DNA from 2 places in the Kocuria aegyptia genome. Region 1 is predicted to be linked to the other one. Evidence: riboswitches for the same ligand, from Rfam matches in the RefSeq annotation. Region 1 holds a riboswitch; the other holds the start of a gene.

Region 1 (7,588 bases):
CGCGTCCATGGCCCGGGACTGGGACCCGGTGCGCGAGCTCTACCGCGAGTCCGCCCGGGCGCTCGTGCACGCGGCGGAGCACTGCGGCGGCGGAGTGGTCCGCACCCAGGGGCACGTGCTGCGGGTCGAGGACCTGCTGAGCACCCTCGCCGTGGAGGCCACGGTGCACCACCTGGACCTGATCCAGGACCTGGACGGCTCCCCGGGTCCCGCCGTGGACGGGCTCGCCGAGGTGCGCCGGGTGCTCACCGACCTGTGGGAGCGCGAGCCGCTCGAGCACTGGAGCGACGAGCACTTCGCCCGCGTGGGCACCGGCCGGGCGGAGCTGACCGCCCCGGAGCGTGCGGTGCTGGGCGCGCACGCGGACCTCCTGCCGCTGTTCTCCTGAGATTCCCGCCCGCGAGCCGGCACGTGTCGGCGACCGCTCGACCTTGAGCGCGTCCGGTGGCGGACACGTGCAATCTCGCGCGGAGGGGGGAGTTCCGTGCCAGGCTGGTGCCATGGCCCGCAACGACCCCGCCGTCCTCGACCGTCTCATGTCCCGGCCCGGCCGGTGGGCCGTGGTGGGACTGACCGGCAACACCGCCCGCCCGGCGCACTCGGTCGCCCGGCGGATCCGGGACGACCTCGGCATGACCATCGTCCCGGTGAACCCGAAGGGCGAGCCGGTGCACGGCGAGCCCGGCTACCGCACGCTCGCCGAGGTGCCGGGACCGATCGACGTGGTGGACTGCTTCGTGAACTCCCGCCGCGTCGGCGCGGTGGTGGACCAGGCCATCGCCGCGGGCGCCGCGGCGGTGTGGCTGCAGCTGGGCGTCGTCGACGAGGCCGCGGCCGCCCGGGCGGAGCAGGCCGGCCTGGACGTGGTCATGGACACCTGTCCCCTGATCGAGCTCCGGTCCATGCTCCGGCGGGGCTGGACCCTGGACCCGAGCCGGACCCCGCCGCTCGCCCCGCCGGCCTGAGCCGCTCGCCCCTCCGTCCGCTCGGAGGGCACGGTCCCGACGCGGCCGCAGGGGGTTGCACCGGGCCCGGGGCCACCCGCTAAGCTGTCCCCCGACGACGATGACGAGTCCCGACGCGAAGCTCTGGCTGGTCGGGCGGCAACCCTCTCCCGTAGCGGGGTGCCCCAGATGAACATCGGGCCGCGGTGCACGTGCTCCGTGGCAAGTACGGCGCCCACCAGTGCGTCGGACCCGCGAGCAGGTCTCCACGACGCACGGGCGCGGGTCGGCATCGACCCGGGAGGTCCACCCTTGAGCAAGCGCATCGCCCTGAACGCCTTCGACATGACCTGCGTGGGCCACCAGGCCCCCGGCCTGTGGAAGCACCCCCGTTCCCGGGCCGACGAGTACAACACGATCGAGTACTGGACGGACGTCGCCCAGGTCCTGGAGAAGGGGCTCTTCGACGCGCTGTTCCTCGCGGACGTCGTGGGGTACTACGACGTCTACCAGAACTCCGCGGCCCCGGTGATCCGGGACGCCACCCAGATCCCCGTCAACGACCCCTTCATGCAGATCTCCGCGATGGCGGCCGTGACGAAGCACCTCGGCTTCGGCGTGACCAGCGCGATCACCTACGAGCAGCCGTACCCGCTCGCGCGGAAGTTCGCGACCCTCGACCACCTGACGAAGGGCCGGATGGGCTTCAACGTGGTGACCTCCTACTTGAAGTCCGCCGCCGAGAACCACGGGCTGACGGAGCAGATCTCCCACGACGAGCGCTACGAGATCGCCGAGGAGTTCATGGAGGTCTGCTACAAGCTCTGGGAGGGCTCCTGGGAGGACGGCGCGGTCAAGCGCGACCGGGCCGGCGGAATCTTCGCCGATCCGGCGCTCGTCCACCCCATCCAGCACCACGGCAAGTACTTCGACGTCCCCGGCATCGGGCTGACCGAGCCGTCCCCGCAGCGCACGCCCCTGATCTTCCAGGCCGGGGCCTCCTCCCGCGGGCGCGCGTTCGCCGGCCGCCACGCGGAGGCGGTGTTCGTGGGCGGCATCCGCCCGGACCTGACCCGCGTGGTCACCGACAAGCTGCGCGACGAGGCGCAGGCCCAGGGCCGGGACCGGGACGACCTCAAGATCTTCGCCATGCTGCACGTGATCGTCGACGAGACCGACGCGAAGGCCGAGCAGAAGCGCCGCGACTACGAGCGGTACGCGGACGCCGACGGCGCGCTGGGCCTCGTGGGCGGCTGGTCCGGCGTGGACCTCGGCCGGTACGACGAGAACGACGTCCTGGAGTACATCAAGACCGACTCGATCCAGTCCTTCCTGACCCCGTTCACCACGGCCGACCCCCACAAGAAGTGGACGGTCAAGGAGGTCGCGAAGCACATCTCGATGGGCGGCATGGGCGTGCCGATCGTCGGCTCCCCGCAGACCGTGGCCGACGAGCTCGAGCGGTGGATCGACGACGGCGGGCTGGACGGCATCAACCTCGCCTACCACGTGTCCCCGGGCTCCTTCGAGGACTTCGTGGAGTGGGTCGTGCCGGAGCTGCAGAAGCGCGGCCGCTACCGGACCGGGTACGAGGGCACCACGCTGCGCGAGAACCTCTACGGCGCGGGCCGGACCAAGGTGCTCGGCACCCACCCCGCCGCCGCGTACCGGGGCGCCTACGCGGGCAAGCCGTCCGCCGCGGACACGCCCGCCCGCGAGCTGGCCCTCTGACCCCCGCCCCCTGACGGGGCCCCGCCGGTGCCGGAGCCCCCGGGCAGGGGGCGGACGAGGGGCCCCGCACCGGGGCCCCTCGTCCGCTCCCGGGTCAGGACGCCGGTGCGGCGCTCCAGCGCAGCAGGGCCGCCACCTCGGTGCCGTCCGGCAGGGCCCCGTGCGGAAGGAAGACCGGGCGGCCGTCGGTGAGCACGGCAGCCCGCACCAGGGCGGCGTGGGCGGGGACCCGGTCGAGCACCCGAACCCCAAGGCTCTCGGCCTCGGACTGGTTCGCAGCGATCCACGGCTCGGCCTCGAGGGCGAGCAGCTCGGTTCCCGTGTCCGAGGAGGTCTCGTCGATGAGCAGGGTCTCGGCCTGCGCCTGCTGCAGGGCCGCGACGACGGGCCCGATACCGTGCACGGCCGTGTGGTCCGGGCGGTTCTCCTGCTCCGCCAGCCGCTCCAGGAGCTCCTGCTGCCGCCGCGCGATCACCTCGCCCACGCTGCGGTCGACCTGCTCCTCGAGCTCGGCGGTGTCGCTGCCGTCGGCGCGGGTGTTGGCGTTGACCATGCTCACCAGGGGCTGGGTCGACTTGGCGAGCTGCTCCCCGACGAGCACCCTGGCACGGATGTCCCCGGCGATGACCACCAGTTGCGCTCCGCTGTCGGCCACCACCTGATCGATCTGCTCGGCGACCTCCTCGGTGTTGCGCCGCCACACGTCCTCCGTGTGCCGCTGCCACCGGGCGTGCGCCCAGCCGCCGCCGCCGATCTTCTTGAGGTGCTCCGTCTCGCCCTCGATCTGCTGCTCCGACTCCGCCCGTCCCCGGCTGGCGTACTGCAGCCGGATCTCTCCTCCGTCGCGGCTGACCTCGGCCACCACGTAGGGGAAATCCTCAGGTCGGTGGCGGAACAGCGGCGTGAGGTCGGGCACGGTCTCCACGCTGACCCTGCTGGGGCCGGCCAGCGGCCCCGGCAGGACCTCGTCGATCACCACGGCCCCGTCGCGGACGACGACGAACCGGCTCACCGGGTCCGGCAGGCCCTCCGCAGGACGGATCGCCTGCTCGACGGCGTCGAGGTCGGCCTCGCTCGCGCCGAGTCCCTCCAGCTCCCGGCGGACGTTCTCGGGGTGGACGTCGATCGCGTGCAGCGAGTCGACGGTGCCGGTGCTGACGTCCGTGTACACGGTGCACCAGGGACCTTCCTGCTTGAACAGCTCGGCGTAGCGGTGGAATCGACTGGTCATGATGCAAAACCCCCTGGTATCTCGGCGGTGCTTCCTGCAGGCGTGTGCAGAACACGCTATCGGATAGTAAGGGTGCTGGGAACACTGTGCCTGAGACGGCGAGACGGCGAGCCGGGAGCGCGGATCACTAGACTGAGGGCTCCGTTGGTCCCACGACGCAGGAGGTAGCCATGAGCGACGTACCCGGCTCGAGCAGCGAGTACAACGAGGCCGACCGGCTCGAGCAGTCGATCGACGCCCTGCCGCCCGAGATGGACGACCAGGACGTCGAGGCGTCGGCGCACACCCCCGACCGCTCGGAGGCGTCCTCCCTCGAGGCGAACCCCGCCGACATCGAGGAGCAGCATCAGGAGGTCGACCTCGGGGAGCCGGAGGAGGGGTCCACGCTCGAGGAGATGTGAGGCCGACGCACCGGGGCCGCCCCGCCCGTCCCCCGCGGAACGGGAGGGGCGGCCGGTGCCCCGGCACCGAGGACGGGCCTCAGACCGCGGACCAGCCGCCGTCCGAGGGCAGGATCACGCCGTTGACGTTGGAGGCGTCGTCGCTGGCGAGGAAGACGATGACGGCGGCGACCTGCTCCGCCGTGGCCGTGTAGGGGACGTTCCGCAGGAGCCCCGCCATCCGCCCGGGGAGAAGGTCCGAGTCCATGGGTGCCTCGATGCCCGTGTCCGTGGCGCCGGGGGCGACCGCGTTGGTGCGGATGCCGTCCGCCGCGTGCATGAGAGCGGTGCTCTTCGTCAGTCCGGCCACGGCGTGCTGGGAGGCGGTGTAGGCCGCCCCCGCGGCGGAGCCGCGCAGGGACGCCTCGGACGCCACATTGACGATCGCGCCGCGTCCGGAGGCCCGCAGCAGCGGGATCGCCGCGCGGGTCAGCCGCATGACGGAGCCGACGTTGACGGCGAACACCCGGTCCCACGTCGCGTCGTCGACCTCGGCGACGGACTCGAAGCGGTCCATGGTCCCGGCGGTGTTGACCAGCACGTCCAGCCGGCCCTCGGTCGCCGCCAGCACCCGGCTCACCGCGTCCTGCTCCGTGAGGTCCGCGAGCACGGGGAAGAGCGGCAGGCGCGGCTCGTCCGCCACCAGGGCCTCCAGGCGGCGCGCCGACCGGTCGGCCACCACCACGGCGGCCCCCTCGCCGGCCAGCCGCAGCGCGGTGGCGCGGCCGATGCCCGAGCCCGCCCCGGTGACGACGGCGGTCCGGCCGGTGAAGCGGTGGGTGTCCACGGTTCCTCCTGGAGGTGCGTCAGGCGCTCGGGCGGGCGCTCCCGCGGGCCGCGCGGACCGTGGCGCCGCCCTCTTCATTGTGGTGCGGAAGGGGTCCGGAAGAAGTTCTCGAAAAAACTGTGACCTGCTGCATCCGCGGCGGGGCCCGGGGCAGTAGTACGGGTGCAAGGTCGATCCCGCTTCCGCCAGGGAGCCCGTTCAAGGAGCAGTTACCATGCGCAAGACCCTTTCCGCCGCAGCAGTCCTCGGCCTCGGTGCCGGTGCCCTCAGCATGAGCCCGGCGTTCGCCGCCGAGCACGCGGAGCTGTCCGTGCTCCACGGCGTGCCCGACACCGTCGTGGACGTCTACGTCAACGGGGAGCTCACCCTCGACGACTTCCAGCCGGGCACCCTGGCCGGCCCGCTCGAGCTGCCCGCCGGCAGCTACGACCTGGCCATCACGGCCCCCGACGCCGCCGACGCCTCGGCGCCGATCATCGGGCCCGTCACCGCGGACCTGCAGACCGGGATGAGCTACACGGCCGCGGCCCACCTCGATGCCGAGGGCAACCCGACGGCCGCGCTGTTCACCAACGACATGTCCGAGATCGAGGCCGGGAAGTCGCACCTGACCGTGCGGCACGTGGCCGCGGCCCCGGCGGTGGACGTCCTCGCCGGTGACCAGCCGATCATCACCGGTCTCGAGAACCCGAATGAGGAGACCCTGCCGGTCGACGCGGGCACGGTCTCGGCGTCCGTGGCGGCCGCGGGCACCACCGACCCGGTCATCGGTCCGGCCGATCTCCAGCTGGCCGAGGGCACCCACAACATCGTGTACGCGTGGGGCTCCCTGGAGGCCGGGAACCTGGCCCTCGCCGTCCAGACCCTGGAGGGCATGGAGCAGGCCCCCGAGGCCGTGCCGGGCGGCCAGTCCGGGCTCGCGGCCCAGGAGCAGCGCACCATGCTGACCGCGGGCCTCGCGGCCGCCGGTGCGCTCGGACTGATCGGCGCGGCGTACGGCGCCCGCCGAGTCCTCGCGGGGAACCGCCGGTAGTGAGCAGTCCTGACAGGCACGGCCCGGGTGCACCGCGGGCTCCGGCCCACCGTGTACCCGGGCCGACAATTCCCGGCACCCGTCGTCGTCGCTTGGCGGCGGTGGGTGCCGGGGCGGTCGCCTCGGTGTCCCTGCTCGCGGCAGCGGCCGTCACCGCCCTCCCGGAGGGCGGGGGCACGCCGCCCGCGAACTCCCTGGCGGCGGGACCGTACCAGGGCGAGGACGCGGTGCCGGCACTCGCCGGCCTCGACCGTCCGGTCTCCGCGGAGGGCCCGGCGCAGTCCGCCGCGGCGCCCGCGGAGATCCCGGTCGCCCCCGCCACCCCGTCGCCCGCCGAGAGGATCCCCGCCCCCGTGCGGGTGGTCGTGGACGGCTCCCCGATCGACATGCCGGTGGTCCCGGTGGGGGTCGAGGACAACGGGGCCATGACCATCCCGGACAACCACGTGGAGCTGGGCTGGTACCGGTACGGTCCGTCCCCCGGGGCGGACGAGGGTGCCGCGGTCGTCGCCGGCCATGTCGACACCCTCACCGAGGTCACGCCGATGGCGCGGCTGAAGGACGTGCCGGTCGGGGCGGAGGTCCGGGTGGAGCGCGCGGACGGCAGCGTGCAGCGCTACCGCACCGAGTCCGTCCAGCACGTGCACAAGAAGTCCCTCGCGGAGGCGGACCTGTTCCGCCGGACCGGCGAGCCGGTGCTCCACCTCGTGACGTGCGGCGGGGAGTGGCTCGAGGAGATCGGGGACTACGAGGACAACGTGGTGCTGCGGGCCGTCCCGGTGCCCTGAGCGGCGGAGGGAGGCGAGGCGCATGACCCGGTGGCCGGTGTCCACTAGGCTGGGCACGACGCGGACGCCCGGGCTCCGCCCGGTCGCCCTCCACCACGACCTCCGGCCCACGAGGAGCCCTTCCACGATGCCGACGCCGCCCCCGGAATGGGGACCCGAGCTCGACACCGCGTTCGCCGCGGGGGACGAGCAGGCGCTGAGTGCCGCGTACCGGCACTGCGCCGGGGTCGTCCGGGGTCTCGCCGTCCGCGCGCTGCGCGACGACGCGGCGGCGGACGACGTGGTGCAGGAGGTCTTCATCCGGGCGTGGAAGTACCGGTCCGGCTACCGGCCCGAGCACTCCTCGGTCCCCGCGTGGCTGATCGGCATCACGCGCAACTGCATCGCTGACGCCGCCCGGACCGCCGGCCGGGAGGCGGAGCGTCGGCAGGCGGACGCCGTGCGCACCGACCGGGAGCCGCGGCACGAGGAGGCGGACCTGCTGGTGGACCGGCTCGTGGTGCGGGCGGAGGTCGAGCGGCTCGGCCCGCCCCGGTCGACGATCCTGGCGCTGGCCTTCTACGAGGAGCTCACGCACCAGCAGATCGCGCAGCAGCTGGAGCTGCCGCTCGGCACGGTCAAGAGCCACCTGAGG
Region 2 (7,588 bases), on a different contig from region 1:
TGATGATCACGATCGTGATCCCCAGCTCGCGGTTGACCCGCTGCAACACCTGCAGGACCTCCTGCGTGGTCTCCGGGTCGAGGGCGCTCGTCGACTCGTCGGCCAGGAGCAGCTTCGGGCTGGTCGCCAGGGCCCGGGCGATGCCCACGCGCTGCTTCTGCCCGCCGGAGAGCTGCTCCGGGTAGTTGCCGGCGCGGGCCGACAGGCCCACGAACTCGAGCAGCTCCGCCACCCGGGCCCGGCGCTTCTCCTTGGGCCAGCCGGCCCGCTTCAGCGGGTACTCGACGTTGCCCGCGACGGTGCGGGAGGTGAAGAGGTTGAACTGCTGGAAGATCATGCCGATCTCCTGCCGGACCGGCGCGAGCTCGGTCTCGCGCCGGCCGGCCACCTCGAACCCCTCGACGGTCAGGGACCCCGAGGACACGGGCTCGAGCCCGTTGATCAGGCGCACGAGGGTGGACTTGCCCGCCCCGGAGTAGCCGATCACCCCGAAGATCTCGCCGCGGCGGACGTCGAGGCTGACGTCGTCGACCGCCACCACCTCGCGCGCCGCGCGCCCCGAGCCGGTGCGGAAGGTCTTGGAGACGTTGCGGAAGGAGACGAGCACCTCGTCCGGGCGCCCGGGGGCGGACGGCCCGGCCGGGACCGCCGCGCTCACCGTCCCTGGTCCTTCAGCTCCTGCTGGTAGCGCGCGGTCAGCTCCTGGAGCTCCTCCGGCTCCAGCTGCAGCGGCACGGCGGTGTCCTTGGTCTCCTCCATCTCGGCGTCGACGACGGCCTGCTCGTGGTAGAGGTCCGCGACCTGCCGGAGGGTCTCGTCGCCGGCGAGCTCCTCGGTCGTGGTGAAGAGGTTGACGTAGGCGCGCGAGCCCTCCGCCTCGGGGTCGTCCTGGGCCAGCGCGGACTTCGGGTCGATGTCCGCGCGGGCCAGGAAGTCGTTGTTGATCACCGAGCCGGCCACCGAGTCGAGGGAGAGCACCGTCTGCTCCGCGGACACGGGGGTGACCCGCACCTTCGAGGCCTCGGTGTCGACGTCCAGCTCCGTGGGGATGAGGGTGTCACTGGTCAGCTCGACCAGGCCGGCGGACTCGAGCACGATCAGGGCCCGGGAGAGGTTCACCGCGTCGTTGGGCACGGCGATCTCGTCGCCCTCCTGGAACTGCTCCACGGAGTCGTGCTCGTTGGAGTACAGGCCCAGCGGGTAGATCGACGTCGAGCCGATCGGGGTGATCGAGCCCCCGGCGGAGTTGTTGTAGTCCGCGAGGAAGGGCACGTGCTGGAACCAGGTCATGTCCACGTCGCCGGACTCGGTGGCCGGGTTGGGCTGGTTGTAGTCGGAGAAGTCGACGTACTCGACGGTGAGCCCCTGCTCCTCGGCCAGCTGCTGGAGCACGTCGTGGGTCGGGTGGGAGCCGACGACGCCGATGGTGACCTTGCCGTCGGCGAGGGCGCCCTCGCCGGAGGACTCCCCGGCGGAGCCTCCGCAGGCGGCGAGGGTGAGGCCGAGGGTCGTGGCCAGGGCGAGGAAGGGGAGGCGCTGCGATCGCATGTGATGCCTTTCCGTGGGTCCGGGGTGTCCGGGGTGTCCGAGGTCTCCACCGGCTCCGACGGGCCCGGCGGCCACGGTCGAGGGCACGCCGGAGGGCGCATGCGCGGTCGGACCGTACTTGCCGCCGGCCCTCGATGGCCGGTGCCAGATGGTTCTCCTGGGGCACCCCACTACGGGAGAGGGTTGCCGCCCAGCCAGCCAGGGCTTCACGCTGGGACTCGTCATCCGCCCGACAGACTAGCACGTGCGGCGAGGGCCGATCCCGCCCCGTCAGCGGGCGAGGAGCTCCCGGACCCGGCGGCGGGCCCAGCCCTCGGCCGCCAGCACGGCCTCGAGCTCGAGCGGGCCGTCGTCGTCGTGCTCGCCCAGCACCGCCTCCACCGTGTCCACGATCGCGGGGAACCGGATCCGGCCGTCGTGGAAGGCGTGCACCGCCTCCTCGTTGGCCGCATTGAACACCGCGGGGAAGGTCCCGCCCCGCTCCCCCGCCGCCTTGATGAGCCGGACGGCCGGGAACGCCACCGGGTCGAGGGGCTCGAAGGTCCACGCCGTGGCGCGCGTCCAGTCGCACGGCAGGGCGGCGCCGGGCACCCGGTGGGGCCAGGCCAGACCGAGGGCGATGGGCAGGCGCATGTCCGGCGGCGAGGCCTGGGCGAGGGTGGAGCCGTCCACGAACTGGACCATGGAGTGCACGACCGACTGGGGGTGGACCACCACGTCGATGCGCCCGAGGGGGACGTCGAAGAGCAGGTGGGCCTCGAGCACCTCGAGTGCCTTGTTCACCATGGACGCCGAGTTGGTCGTCACCATCAGACCCATGTCCCACGTCGGGTGGCGCAGCGCGTCCTGCGGAGTGACCGTCTCCAGCTCCGCCCGGGACCGGCCGCGGAACGGGCCGCCGGAGGCCGTCAGCACGAGCCGGTCGACCTCACCGGCGGTGCCGCCGCGCAGCGCCTGGGCCAGCGCCGAGTGCTCGGAGTCCACCGGGATCAGGGCGTCCGGGTCCCCGGTCGCCGCGGCGGCGGCCTTGACGAGGGCCCCCCCGGCGATCAGCGACTCCTTGTTCGCCAGCGCGAGCTTGTGCCCGGCCCGCAGCGCCGCCAGCGTGGGGGCGAGCCCGATGGAGCCGGTGATGCCGTTGAGCACGAGGTCCGCGTCGGGCCCGTGCACGATCTCGGGGCGGTGGTCCCCCGCCCCGGCGGCCGCGGCCCGGTCCGCGATCAGGCGGGCCAGGCGGGCCGCGTCCTGACCGGTGCCGCTCGTGGCCACGACCGCGGCACGGGTCTCGACGGCCTGGTCCGCGAGCAGCTCGAGGTGGCGCGCGCCGGCGGCGAGTGCGACCACGGTGAACGGGGCCCCGCCCTCGAGCTCACGGGCGGCGCGCACGACGTCGAGCGCCTGGGTGCCGATCGAGCCCGTCGAGCCGAGGACGCTGATCCTGCGGGGACCGGCGGCGGCCAGCGCGCGCAGCTCGGGCGTCTGACGGGGACGGGGCGGGGTGGCGGGGGGCGTCATGACCCCCAGTATCCCCCAGCGGGCCTCCTGCCTGCCGCGCCCCGGCGATTGCCGGGGCGGTGTCCGGGGCGGGCACCCAGGGCGTCCCGGGACGGACCGAGGCCCCGCCCACCGGGAACGGTGGACGGGGCCTCGGCGACCGACGGGGTCGGATCAGCGCGTGGCGCGGCCCCTGCGGCCGCTGACCGCGCCCCAGATGAAGAGCACGATGAGGGCTCCCACGACGGCGGTGATGATGGTGCCGATGTCGAACGCGGACTCCAGGCTGCCGATGCCGATCAGCGAGCCCAGGAAGCCTCCCAGGAGGGCGCCCACGATGCCGATGACGATGGTGACGATGATGCCGCCGCCCTGGCTGCCCGGCATGATGAGCTTGGCGAGGGCACCGGCGATGAGGCCGAGGATGATCCAGCTGATGATTCCCATGATGGCTCCTTATCCGTCCCGGGAGGGACTTTCATTGTACGCAACCGGCCAGTATCCCTGGAATACCCTGAGGTTGCTTCTGCTCACCACCCTAGCCGACGGTCAGCCACCTGTCTGTTCACGTTGGTGAATCAGCGGGTGAGCCCCGGACGCGGCCCGGCCCGCCGGAAGCCGGGGCTTCGGGCGGGCCGGGGATCCTCCCAGGTGGGAGCGGGAATCCGTCAGTGGGCGACGGGCTTCTCCGCGCCGATGCCTGTGAGCGAGCGCACCTCCATCTCGGACTGCTTGACCGGGTCCTCGAGACGGCGCTCCGTCATGGAGCCGATGAAGCCGAGGAGGAAGGACGCCGGGATCGAGACGATGCCCGGGTTCTGCAGCGGGAACCACGCGAAGTCGGCCGTCGGGATCATCGACGTCTCGGTGCCGGACATGACCGGGGAGAAGATGATGAGGCCCACCGAGATGAACAGGCCGCCGTACATCGACCAGACCGCGCCCCGGGTGGTGAAGCGCCGCCAGTAGAGGGAGTACAGGATGGTCGGCAGGTTCGCCGAGGCCGCGACCGCGAAGGCGAGCGCCACGAGGAACGCGACGTTCTGGCCCTGCGCGCCGATGCCGCCCGCGATGGAGACGAGGCCGATGACCACCACCGTGGTCTTCGCGACCCGCAGCTCCTTGCGGGGATCGGAGTTCCCCTTCTTGATGACGCTGGTGTAGATGTCGTGGGCGAAGGAGGCCGAGGCCGTGATGGCCAGGCCGGCGACGACCGCGAGGATCGTGGCGAACGCCACCGCAGCGATGATCCCCATCAGCAGGGAGCCGCCGAGTTCGAAGGCCAGCAGCGGGGCCGCGGAGTTCACGCCGCCCGGAGCCGCCTGGATCCGCTCCGCGCCGATGAGGGCCGCGGCGCCGAAGCCCAGGATGAGCGTGAAGAGGTAGAACAGCCCGATCAGGCCGATCGCCCAGACCACGGAGGTGCGGGCCTCCTTGGCGGTGGGCACCGTGTAGAAGCGCATCAGCACGTGGGGCAGGCCCGCGGCGCCGAAGACGAGGGCGAGGCCCAGGGAGATGAAGTCCAGCTTGCTGGTCTCGGAGGCCCCGTAGCGCAGGCCCGGCTCCAGGATGGCCGGGTTGCCGGAGACGGCGACCGCGTCCCCGAGCAGCGAGGAGAAGTTGAAGCCGTAGAGCGCCAGGATCCAGATGGTCATGACCGCCACGCCGGAGACCAGGAGCACGGCCTTGATGATCTGCACGTAGGTGGTGCCCTTCATCCCGCCCACGAGGACGTAGACGATCATCAGCGCGCCCACGACGACGATGACGAGCGACTGACCGGCTCGCGAGCCGATGCCCAGCAGCAGCGACACCAGCGCACCGGCGCCGGCCATCTGGGCCAGCAGGTAGAACGCGGAGACCGAGAGGGTGGAGATGGAGGCCGCGACGCGCACGGGACGCTGACGCAGCCGGAAGGACAGGACGTCCGCCATCGTGAACTTGCCGGTGTTGCGCAGCAGCTCGGCGATGAGCAGGAGGGCCACGAGCCAGGCCACGAGGAAGCCGATGGAGTACAGGAAGCCGTCGTAGCCCTGGATGGCGATGGCGCCGACGATGCCCAGGAAGGACGCCGCCGAGAGGTAGTCGCCCGCGATGGCCAGGCCGTTCTGGGTGCCGCTGAAGCCGCGGCCGCCGGCGTAGTAGTCGGCCGCCGTGGACGTGGACTTGGAGGCCCGGAGCACGACGACCATCGTGACCACGACGAACGCGCCGAAGATGGAGATGTTGACCCAGGGCGTGCCGACCGTTTCTGTGGTGGTGGTCGCCATGGGCGCGAGCGCGGAGTGCAGGTGGTTCATCGATCAGTTCTCCTGTCCGTGGGCGCCACCGGCGGTGCCGAGGCTGGGCTCGAGCCGCTCCCGGATGGCCGTGGCCTTCGGGTCCAGCTTGCGGTTGGCGAAGGCCACGTAGGCGCCCGTGATGGCGAAGGTCGTGACGAACTGGAGCAGACCCAGGACGACGCCCAGGTTGACGTTGCCGATGACCTGGACGGCGAACAGCTGCGGCACGTACATGGCGAGCACCACGTACAGCAGGTACCAGACCAGGAAGGCGACGGCGAGCGGGAAGACGAAGCCGCGGTGGGTCTTCCGCAGCTCCTGGAACTCGGGCGACCGCTGGGCCGCGGGGAAGTCGACGTCGGCGACGAGGTCGTCGGCGTCGATGGGTGGCTGGTTGGACATGGGCTACCTCCTCATGTGATGTGGCCCACAGTAGGCCGTTGTATGCACAGGAGCAAGGCGAAACAACCAAAACTTGCTTTCCGGGGGTCAGGAATCACGTGCCGCCGTGTTTCTGGACGTCACCTGGTCGAGCCTGTATACACAACCGCCTCCGACGGCTCGGTTCAGCGGGAAGCCAGGAGCAGCTGGACGGCGCGGTCCAGGAAGGCGTCCACCTGCTGCTCCTCGTAGCTGCGCTCCCCGTGCGCGGGCGGGAAGACGGCCCCGCGCAGCTCGGCCGGCTCGAGCGGAGCGGTGCCCTCCAGCCGGGCGCCGAGGCGCTCGCACAGCACGTCCACGTGGGCCGCGGAGTAGCCCTGGGCTCGCGCCCGGGAGGGGCGCCGGAACCGCTGGGTGCGGGGACGGTCGAGGCGGTTCCGGAGCAGCCCGGTCAGGGCGTCGACGTGCTCCTGCCAGGCCTCGGGGCCGCGGGTGCGCAGGCATTGCTCGCGCTCGGCCTCCGCGAGGGCGTCCTCCGCGGCCTCCAGCAGCTCGTCGACGGCCTCCGGCCGGTAGCCGCCCCGGGCTCCGGTGAACACGGCGGCCCGCACCTGCGTGCTCAGCACGGGCCCGGAGCAGCCCTCCGGCCCCGTGGCGGCCGGATCGGGCTGCAGGGCCGCGCGCACGGCGGCCAGGAGGTCGTCCACCTGGGCGACGTCGTAGCCGCGCTCGGACTCGGCGCACCGGGGGACGCGGGCGGGGGCCGCCGGAGGTCCGGGACGGTCGGGGGGCATGGGCTGCGGGTCCTGGGGCCCGGGTCAGGCGCTCGCGGCGAACAGTTCGAAGAGCAGGTACCCGGCGGGGACGGCGAAGAGGATGGAGTCGATCCGGTCCATCACTCCCCCGTGGCCGGGCAGCAGGGTGCCCATGTCCTTGATCCCCAGCTCGCGCTTGACCATGGACTCGGAGAAGTCGCCGAGGGTGGCGGCGAACACGAGGGCCGCGGCGAGCACGGCGCCCTCCCACCAGGCGTGGTCGAGCAGCAGTACGGCACTCAGGACGCCGATCACCACCGAACCGCCCAGCGAGCCGGCGAAGCCCTCCCACGACTTCTTGGGGCTGATCCGCGGCGCCATGGGATGGCGTCCCCAGACCACTCCCACGGCGTAGCCGCAGGTGTCCGAGCCGACGGCCAGCAGGATGACCGTGAGCACCTTCAGGGCGCCCGCCTCGGTGTGGTAGAGCAGCAGGGCGATGCTGAGCAGGAAGCCCACCCACACCAGCGCGAAGACGGAGCCCATGATCGACAGGATCATGCCGTCCCGGTCCCCCAGGGCCCGCCAGACGATCACGAGCGTCAGCCCCACGATCACGGCCATCATCAGCGCCTCGCCGCCCCCGGCGAACGCGGCGAGAGGCATCAGCACCCCCGCGGTCACCGCCGGGACGCGCGGGATGACGATGCCCCGGTAGCGCAGCGACCGGCCGACCTCCCAGACGCCGATCCCCGCGGCCGTCCCGGCGAACAGCGCGAGGACGAGGGGCTGGACGAACAGCCCGACGAGCAGGGTCCCGATGAGCACCACCGCGACGCCCACGGCGGCCGGCAGGTTCCGGCCGGCGCGCGAGGGAGCGGTGTGCCGGCGCCCCGGCGTGCCCGGGACCGGCGCGGCGGCGGCCGGGGCGGTCGCCGGCCGGGCACGTGGGGAGAAGGCCCCCCCGGCGGTTCCCGGGGAAGCCTTCGCCTCCTGGTGCGGTCGCGGCTGGTCCGGCATCAGACCTGCAGCAGCTCCGCTTCCTTGTTCTTGAGCATCTCGTCGATCTGGTCGATGTGCTTCTTGGTCGCGGCGTCGAGGTCCTTCTCGGCGCGCTTGCCCTCGTCC

Evidence for each region. Region 1 has a riboswitch for S-adenosylmethionine ahead of ABD220_RS15640 (LLM class flavin-dependent oxidoreductase). Riboswitches for the same ligand answer to the same signal wherever they lie in the genome.
Region 2: another riboswitch for S-adenosylmethionine. It lies ahead of ABD220_RS01390 (MetQ/NlpA family ABC transporter substrate-binding protein); the one in region 1 lies ahead of ABD220_RS15640 (LLM class flavin-dependent oxidoreductase).

What each region holds. Positions count from the first base shown of each region.
Region 1 covers NZ_BAAAOA010000046.1:285,691-293,278, forward strand. Annotated here, with positions in the region: gene ABD220_RS15630 (maleylpyruvate isomerase N-terminal domain-containing protein) at 1-388, shown strand, start outside; gene ABD220_RS15635 (CoA-binding protein) at 501-965, shown strand; SAM riboswitch class IV at 1,065-1,179, shown strand; gene ABD220_RS15640 (LLM class flavin-dependent oxidoreductase) at 1,257-2,675, shown strand; gene ABD220_RS15645 (baeRF2 domain-containing protein) at 2,770-3,906, opposite strand; gene ABD220_RS15650 (hypothetical protein) at 4,077-4,307, shown strand; gene ABD220_RS15655 (SDR family NAD(P)-dependent oxidoreductase) at 4,387-5,133, opposite strand; gene ABD220_RS15660 (DUF4397 domain-containing protein) at 5,348-6,166, shown strand; gene ABD220_RS15665 (class F sortase) at 6,292-6,954, shown strand; gene ABD220_RS15670 (RNA polymerase sigma factor) at 7,082-7,588, shown strand, end outside.
Region 2 covers NZ_BAAAOA010000005.1:131,330-138,917, reverse strand. Annotated here, with positions in the region: gene ABD220_RS01395 (methionine ABC transporter ATP-binding protein) at 1-658, opposite strand, end outside; gene ABD220_RS01390 (MetQ/NlpA family ABC transporter substrate-binding protein) at 655-1,548, opposite strand; SAM riboswitch class IV at 1,658-1,774, opposite strand; gene dxr (1-deoxy-D-xylulose-5-phosphate reductoisomerase) at 1,819-3,063, opposite strand; gene ABD220_RS01380 (GlsB/YeaQ/YmgE family stress response membrane protein) at 3,217-3,489, opposite strand; gene ABD220_RS01375 (solute symporter family protein) at 3,711-5,342, opposite strand; gene ABD220_RS01370 (DUF485 domain-containing protein) at 5,346-5,726, opposite strand; gene ABD220_RS01365 (hypothetical protein) at 5,891-6,499, opposite strand; gene ABD220_RS01360 (phosphatidate cytidylyltransferase) at 6,524-7,480, opposite strand; gene frr (ribosome recycling factor) at 7,480-7,588, opposite strand, start outside.